DNA from 2 places in the Aequorivita sp. IT1183 genome. Region 2 is predicted to be linked to the other one. Evidence: riboswitches for the same ligand, from Rfam matches in the RefSeq annotation. Region 2 holds a riboswitch; the other holds the start of a gene.
What was found. A riboswitch is a leader RNA that binds a small molecule or an ion and turns the genes downstream of it on or off. The one in region 2 is predicted to bind cobalamin.

Region 1 (4,242 bases), on a different contig from region 2:
ATGGAATATAGTTTTTTGTACGTGACATATAAGTTCCACCTAATTCCAGTTTATCAATATCATCACATTGAGCGAATCCATTGATTGAAATTAGAAAAATTATTAATATGCTAAAAGTTTGTTTCATTATTATTGCCAACATGCGGATAAAAACTATATAGTGTTTATTCCAATTATATAATTAGATTAATATTTCTAAATGTAACAAAAACAAAAACCCACCAAGTACGGAAAACCGTAAAGGGGGTATATTTAATCGGGGAGAGTTTCAAATATAGGATTTATTTTTAATGCTGGAAGCTTTAGGCTATTGGTTTTGAAAATAAGTGAATATGTGAGTTTATGATTAAGTAAATGTGGGGGTTTAGAATTATCAGTTTTGGGTGGTGGTCGCTCGTCGTTCGAACCTCCTCCTTAACTTCTTCCCAAAAACTCACTTTTTGGAAAGCACAACTGAACATGACCAAACCAACACCCGAACAAAACCCCAATAAAACGAACTAAAACTTTGATTGGGTTTGATTGGTTCCAATTTGTGTTGATTTGCGCTAATCTGTGTTGATTCGGTTTATCCATTTGGGAAATAATAGCGACAAAATTTGTTATTCCCAATGTGCTCTATAGTTTATATTCCTTTTGTTTGATGTAACAAATAGGTCTCGACTGCGCTCGACCGGACAATGGAGCCAGGTGTAGTACTATTCACGATAGCAAGGAGCATCATCAGATTGCCGCGCTTTGCTCGCAATGACGGTTCATTCAATCATCATCCCTATCGTTTTGGCCAAGGAGTTTACGACTGTTGTAATCTGCACTAATTTAGTTCCATTCATGTTTAGTTCCATTAATGACAGCAAGTGGCCTTATAGGATTGCCTCGCTTCGGTCGCAATGACGACCCATTGATGTGAGTGCCGTGCTTCGGTCGCAATGTCGGTTTAAGTGATATTAAAAATCATAACTACTTTTCTTGTATCTCATCATTTGGGGGATATGAATCATTCTGAAAATCCATAAATTGGAAGTAGATTTCTCCAAGTAAAAATTTTATTTGGCCATCTGTCAGGTTCTCAAGTTGAACCTGCATTTTTTCATCTTCTATTAAATAAGTCAAAAATCTTCCTAATATTTCTTCATCAATATTTAGATTATTAAGCATATAATGGCTGTAATTTTCTTCTAATAGAATCAAATTCGCCGTTTTCTTTTCAAATTGGATGTATTTCTTGAGGCGTTTTGTTCTTCCACTTATAGCATTTATGATTGGATCTACTTGTAAAGAACCGCCTAGAAGTCCCAAGAGATGGATAGGTTTAAAATCCCCCGCGGTGTATAATCTTCTTTCATTTGTAGATAAGGGTTTAATTTTCTTATTAATAATTCCCAAACTTACTGCGTCAAATTTGGATTTTGATATAATAGAAACTTCATCCAATTCATTAATTCTATTAAATATTGAATACGGAGGGAAAACGTTAGAATCTGCAGCATTTATTGAATCCTCAATTTTTTTAATTTTTATAAGAGAATCTTTCGCCTTCAAATCCTTGTTAATAGTATCATGAACTTGTAATCGATTTTCAATAATTTCTTTATTCTGAGAAAAAGAATAGGCCGAGTAAAAGATCAAGAAAAAGGTAAATGTGAACTTCATTCTAAATTTGAATATGTATAATAAAGTTGGTTAAATGCAGTAGGAATGACGGTTATCTCCACTCGTACTCATTGTTTAATACATTATTAGCGTTCAAACCAGCCACCCATCTCCCACTCCTCCGAAACACTTACTAAGGAGAGTTCCATAAAACTTCGCATCCCCTCTCGAGCGCTGGCGCCTGTACTGAGCAGGACTGTAATGCGGTATTCTGCCCCCAGGTGTAGTTCTTTTTATGACAACAAATAGCCTCAAAGGTTTAATTACGTTAAGCTTCGATTTGCGATGGCTTATAGACCTAGCAATGAAGACATCATTGATACGATTGCTTCGCTGCTTTCCACTGCCATTGGAAGTGGGAGGAGTTTTTTTAGCGGGTTGCTAAATAAGGGGCTTTTTAATTTCAAAAGGAGGTCTCGACTGCGCTCGACCGGACAATGGAGTCAGGTGTAGTACTATTCATGATAGCAAGTAGCCTCATGAGGTTGCCGCGCTTCGCTCGCAATGACGGTTCATTCAATCATCATCCGAATCGTTTTGGCCAAGGAGTTTACGGATTAAAAAAGAAAACCTAGAACCTACAAATACAATTCATAAATTCATCTCTAGCTAGTAATCAAATTTCCATACCTTTGTTCCGTATTTGGTTTGTATCTGAAAAATTTCAGAACAATTAAAAGGGAAATAGGTGAAAATTGATGAAGCCGCCGGTTGAAAAACCAAGTCTTCTTAAATCTTTAAATCCTATGCTGTTCCCGCAACTGTAAGCTTTGTCCGCCTAAGGCGGATGCCTGTAATTAAAAACTTCAAAATAATCCACTGTCTACCTTGGTTGATGGGAAGGAAAATTACAGGACGCAAGCCAGGAGACCTGCCAAATTGCAATAATTTAAAAAACGCTGGCTTTCGGGTAAAAGGCTTTAAGTTTATGATTTTATTTATAGCTTCTTACTGCTCTTATTTAACCCAGACTTCTCAAGGGACAAGTGTTCTTGTCGGCATTTCATTTTTTAAACACATCCATTATGGCGAAATATAATTTATGGCATATGGCGGGCCTGGATATTTTCTTAGAGTCTCTAAACGACCAAGAGCTTAAAAAGTACACAACAAATCTGGCACCGCAATCCAATGCATCTCCTTTAATAAGTTGGCGGGATACTGCAGATTTTTTTGCACCAAGAGAGCCTTTAAATTCGCTGGAAAAAGATAGAATTACATTAGAGTTAATGGAAAGTCAATTTCAATGGAAAACAGACTTTAACGAAATATTGAAGCATCCATACGACGCATTGATTGTAACCAACTCGCTGCAAACGATACTGTGGACCAATCCTGGGTTCTTTAAAATGACAGGCTATCAAGCCAGTTATGCACTTGGAAAAAAACCTTCTTTTTTGCAAGGGGATCAAACTTCAAAAGAAACCAAGGAACTTATAAAGGAAAATCTTTTAAAAGAGATACCCTTCACTTCAAAAATACTGAACTATAAAAAAAACCAAGAAGAATACTGGTGTAAAATACAAATCTTCCCAATGCAAACTAAGAAAGGTATTACCCATTATTTGGCATTGGAAACTGAACTATTATGAACGTAAAAGAAAGAATTTTAAAATCAGAAACCCGCATATTTAAAGCGGTTTTCCCAAATACAACCAATCATTACGACACGCTTTTTGGCGGTACCGCTATGCAGTTTATGGATGAGGTTGCGTTTATCACTGCCACACGCTATAGTAGGCAAAGAATGGTAACAGTTTCTTCAGACCGCATCGATTTTACAAAACCCATTCCTGCAGGAACCATTGTAGAATTGGTGGGGCAAGTTGTGCATTTGGGAACAACGAGCCTTAAGGTGAAAGTTGAAATATTTGTTGAGGAAATGTATTCTTACAGTCGGGAAAAAGCGGTAAGTGGAGTATTCACCTTTGTTGCGATTGATGAAAATAAAAATCCTATTAAATTAATATAATAGGCCTTTTCACTAACATTCATCCTATACCCTGCCCACGTGGGTGTCTCTCCCGTGTTCTCTGAAATGTATCACGCTTACTGATAGGAATACCCAACAATTACTCAATATTGACCAGCTGCTAAAACGGCGTCGGTGGAAACACGGATTAATCAAAGAAAACTGTGTGGCCGACACAGGCTACAGTAGTGGCGAAGATGTATTCTATAGAAAACCGCTAAACCTATTACCGCTCGCTATCAAAAATCTCCTTTACAGCCATTCTATATTTTACAGGATTGGCGGCTTTTTTGATCTTTTTATAGGTTTTTTGCGGATTCGAAAAAGATTGCGAAAAATATTCCCAGAAACCTAACATCTTCATTTTAATTGGTGTTGGCCCAGATAAAATTGCATCGTATTGTTGGTAGATTTCGTCGTGAAAAGCTTCAAATAAATCCCAGCGATTTTCAGGATAGTCTGTAGTATTGTTTTTTATCATACTCGGTAAAAACGGATCGGCAATTAAGCCACGACCAATCATAAAATGATCAATACTTGGGAAACGCTCCTGCATTTTCTTAAACTGTGCCACCGTGGTAATATCGCCGTTATAATACAGTTTGTGTTTTGCGGCG
Region 2 (4,242 bases):
GAATGGCTAAATCTATTTCGTGGGTTGAAAAGAAAATAGTTTTCTGAGTTTCTGAAGCTAGTTTCTTCAGTAATTTTAGAACATATGCACGGTGATAAATGTCTAAATGGGTTGTGGGTTCATCTAGAATAATAATTGGCGTATCCTGCGCCAAAGCCCGTGCAATCGCCACACGTTGCATCTGTCCGTCGCTTAATTCAAAACATTTTCGGTGGGCGAGGGTAGCGGTGTCTGTGGCTTCCAAAGCAAAACGAATTGCTTTATTATCTTCTTCGGAAAGAGAGCCAATCCAATTAGTATACGGTTGCCTTCCCAACGAAACCATTTCTAAAACCGAAAGATTTTTTGAGGCGGGCGCTTCGGTTAAAACTACACTTAATTGTGTGGCGAGTTGAAAGGAAGAATATTTGTTTAAGCGTTTACTATTCAGAAAAACGTCGCCATTTAAAGCGACCTGCATTCCCGTTAATGTGCGTAGTAATGTAGATTTTCCAATTCCGTTTGCGCCAACCAAACCAACTAATTCACCTTTTAAGATTGAAAAATTGATTGCATCAGCAATCACAGAATCGCTTCCTTTTTTTGAGTAACCCACAGAGAGGTTACGTACTTCTAAAATGATATTTTTTTCTTCTGAATTCATTAAAAGAAAAGTTTTCGTTTTCGAACCAACAACCAAATTACAACCGGCGCACCAATAAGCGAAGTGATTGCATTAATGGGCAACGTAAATTCGCTAAAAGGTAATTGTGCCACGGTATCACAAATCAGCAGCAGCAAACTTCCGCAAATGAGAACCGCGGGCAATAAGACGAAATGGTTTGAGGTTTTATAAAACTGACGCACCAAATGTGGCACCGCAAGCCCTACAAAGGCAATTGGCCCAACAAAAGCCGTAATACTTCCTGCTAAAATACTAGTTGCCAAAATTATTATGAAGGTTGTTCTTTTAATGTGTAAGCCCATGCTTTTCGCATAATTTTCACCTAAAAGTAAACCGTTTAAAGATTTACTGCTGAAAACACTCAATGTTAAACCTGCTAAAAAGCAAATTCCTAAAATTAATACGCCTTGCCACGATTGATTTCCCAAACTTCCAAAAGACCAAAAAATGTATTGCTGAAGCTGTTCTGCATTACTGAAATAAGACAAAACCGAAACCACAGCGGTAGTAACACTGCCAAACATTAAACCAATTATTAAAATTGCCATGGTGTCTTTTATTCTGAAAGTTACCGCCAAAACGGCTAAAAGGACTAAAAAGCTACCTAATGCCGAAGCCACGACAAGGCTCCATTGACTTAGTAGTAAAGTTCCAAAAATTCCGCCAAAGGTACTTGCACCCAATATTAAAATGGCAACACCCAGGCTCGCGCCGCTGCTCAATCCTAAAACAAAAGGACCGGCCAACGGGTTGCGAAACAAGGTCTGCATTAGCAATCCCGAAACAGCCAAACCGCCACCGGCAAGTATTGCTGTAATTGCTTTTGGTAGTCTGTAATCCATCAATATATAGCGCCAAGTTTCTTTAGAAGCACCGTTGCCAATGAAGACAGAAATAATTTCATCAATAGGAATTGAAACCGATCCGATGCTCAAATTCACCAAAAACGCAGCAATGAGCGCTATAAATAGCACCGCAAATTGAAGGCGAAATGTTTGGGTAGTTTGCATTAATTCAATTTATCAAAAAAGTAAAATTGGTGCTCCGGAAACAACTCTGGGTGTAGAATTTTAATTAAATCTTTTAAAACCAAATCTGGACGATTGGGTGCCAATTCATAATAAATCACACCGCCCGTTTCGCCTTTTTTCATACTGTAAGAATAAACGTTTGCAGTTTTATACGCTTCAAATTGGGCATATACTTGGCTCGCATTTTTCATCTCGTCTAGGCTTGTAAATTGTCCGGGACCTATCCAATATGCTGCATTTTGGCCTTTCTCCAAAACAGATTCTAAATTTAATGCGAGGCTGCCAGTGCCTTCTGAATCTTTCCAAAGATAATCACCATTGGCATCGTCTATAAATTGTGCGCCCCAACTATCACCCTGCGGCATATACCAAACGTCTTTGTACATTGCCCCGCTAATAACTGTGGGGGTTTCTTTTGCTTTGGAAGCAATTTTCTTAGCAGCGTTATAATCGGTTTCAATAGTTTTAAAAATACTATCTGCTTCTTTTTCTTTATTGAAAAGTACTCCAAAAAATTTAATCCATTCTGCTTTTCCCAAAGGTGAAGTTTCTGTCCAATCTGAATTATAAAGCACAGGAATCTCTGTATTCTGAATGGTGGCAAAAGCAGAATTATTTCCGTCAACCGCAAAACCAATTACTGCTTCGGGATTTAATTCGATTAAAATTTCGGTGTTGATATCTTCGTTTTTACCGAGCTCTTTTACTTTTTCGGCTACAATTAGTTGTCGTGTTTTTTCCGAAGAAATATAGTTGAGATTAGGAAAACCGACCAATGTTTCAATTTCCCCCAACATTTCCAAAGAAGGAATGTGTGTGGTGGAAGTAACAACAATTCGTTTAACTGGTATTTCAACTACTGCGTCATACTTTTCAGGATTTTGAATCGCACCGTTTTTTTCAACTAAAGCATACGTAAATGTTTTCTCGGTTCCGGGCCACGGGTTTTTTAGGGTGATGGTTTTGTAACCGTCAAAAGTGGCTATCTCAAAACCTTTGGCGTATTTTATATCCGTCAATATTCCTTCAGCATTTGAGGTATCGGATGATTGAATATCGTTATTGGTGTTTTTACAAGCGGTAAAAAAAAGGAAGCAACTTATAATGAAGACAAATTTTTGCATCCCCAAAAATAATGGTTTTGTTTGGGTGTACTAGTATTTAAAGTCTATTTTTGCGATGAATTTTGGTAAGCAGTTTTCCACACTGGAAAATGCTTTTAAAAGGGAATTCGGTTAAAACCCGAAGCTGTTCCCGCAACTGTAAGTCGTCCCAATATATTTTGGGCGTGCATAACTTCAAAAACCACTGTCAGTCATAGGCTGATGGGAAGGTAGCACAAAAGACAAGCCAGGAGACCTGCCAGATTCATAATTTAAAAATATCAAACTTTCGGGATAAAGGTTGAATTATGAAACAAACTAGTATCCATATTATTTTATTTTTTTTGCTGTGTACGGTTTCTGCCTACGCGCAACTGGATAGCATTCAGCAATTGCCGGAAGTGATGCTTACCGATGCAAAACTCATTCATTTTTCAAAAGGGTTCAAACTAGAAAAACTCAATGATTCTGTTGTTGAAAGAAATGCCACTTCTTTAACTGAAACGCTTCGCTACAATACTTCAATCTACTTTAAAGAAAATGGTTTCGGAATGGTTTCATCTCCCTCTTTCCGTGGAACAAACGCCGCTCAAACTGCTGTGGTTTGGAACGGCATCAATATAAATTCGGTTTTTACGGGACAGACAGATTTCAATACTATTTCACCTTTAAATTACAATGAAATTGCAATAAGAAGCGGTGGCGGCGGTGTGCAATACGGCAGCGGTGCCGTTGGCGGAAGTATTCATTTAAACAACACATATACCTTCGAAAAGATTGATACTACTGCAATCGGACTTCGTTACGGAAGTTTTTCTACAATTGGCGGAAATGCAACCACTACTCAATCTTGGGATAACCTTTATTTAAATGTAGGCGTAGATTTTACTAGTTCTGATAACGATTACGATTATGTGGGTAAAAACCAAAAAAATCAACACGGTGAATTTCTGCGCTTAGCAGCTAATGTAAATGGTGCCAAAAAATTGAAGAATGGCGTTGCTACGTGGAATTCTGAATACACCTATAACGACCGTAATTTTTCTGGCAGTTTAAATACTATCGGCAAGGACGGTTATAAAGATATTGCAACACGTAACCTTTGGCAATTGCAGCAAAGAATTGGGTTATTTACAACAAAAGCTAGCGTTGCGCATCTTTTTGAACAATACCGCTATTATCCAAATAGTGAAAAACCTTTGTTTGACGAGGGCAGTGCGAACACATTTATAAGTGCCCTGCAATCTGAAGTTTTTCTTCGGGAAAAACTTCGGCTAAACGCAAAAGTTGAATACACATACATAAATGCCACTGGAGACAACGTGGGTGAGAATTTGCGAAAAACTTTAGCTGCTGTAATTCTGTTAAATCATAAAATTTCGAAAGATTTTAGCTACGGTTTAAATTTTAGAAAAGAATTTCTGAATGATTTTGACAACCCATT

Region 1: it holds a riboswitch for cobalamin, as region 2 does, so the genes downstream of both, AC3RVF_RS15005 (PAS domain-containing protein) here and AC3RVF_RS07515 (TonB-dependent receptor) in region 2, are expected to answer to the same signal.

Annotation. Positions count from the first base shown of each region.
Region 1 covers NZ_JBYRHS010000007.1:100,126-104,367, reverse strand. Annotated here, with positions in the region: gene AC3RVF_RS15015 (hypothetical protein) at 1-127, opposite strand, end outside; gene AC3RVF_RS15010 (hypothetical protein) at 961-1,653, opposite strand; cobalamin riboswitch at 2,281-2,546, shown strand; gene AC3RVF_RS15005 (PAS domain-containing protein) at 2,679-3,245, shown strand; gene AC3RVF_RS15000 (acyl-CoA thioesterase) at 3,242-3,625, shown strand; gene AC3RVF_RS14995 (tRNA dihydrouridine synthase) at 3,852-4,242, opposite strand, start outside.
Region 2 covers NZ_JBYRHS010000003.1:422,768-427,009, reverse strand. Annotated here, with positions in the region: gene AC3RVF_RS07530 (ABC transporter ATP-binding protein) at 1-643, opposite strand, end outside; gene AC3RVF_RS07525 (FecCD family ABC transporter permease) at 643-1,674, opposite strand; gene AC3RVF_RS07520 (ABC transporter substrate-binding protein) at 1,674-2,819, opposite strand; cobalamin riboswitch at 2,865-3,076, shown strand; gene AC3RVF_RS07515 (TonB-dependent receptor) at 3,107-4,242, shown strand, end outside.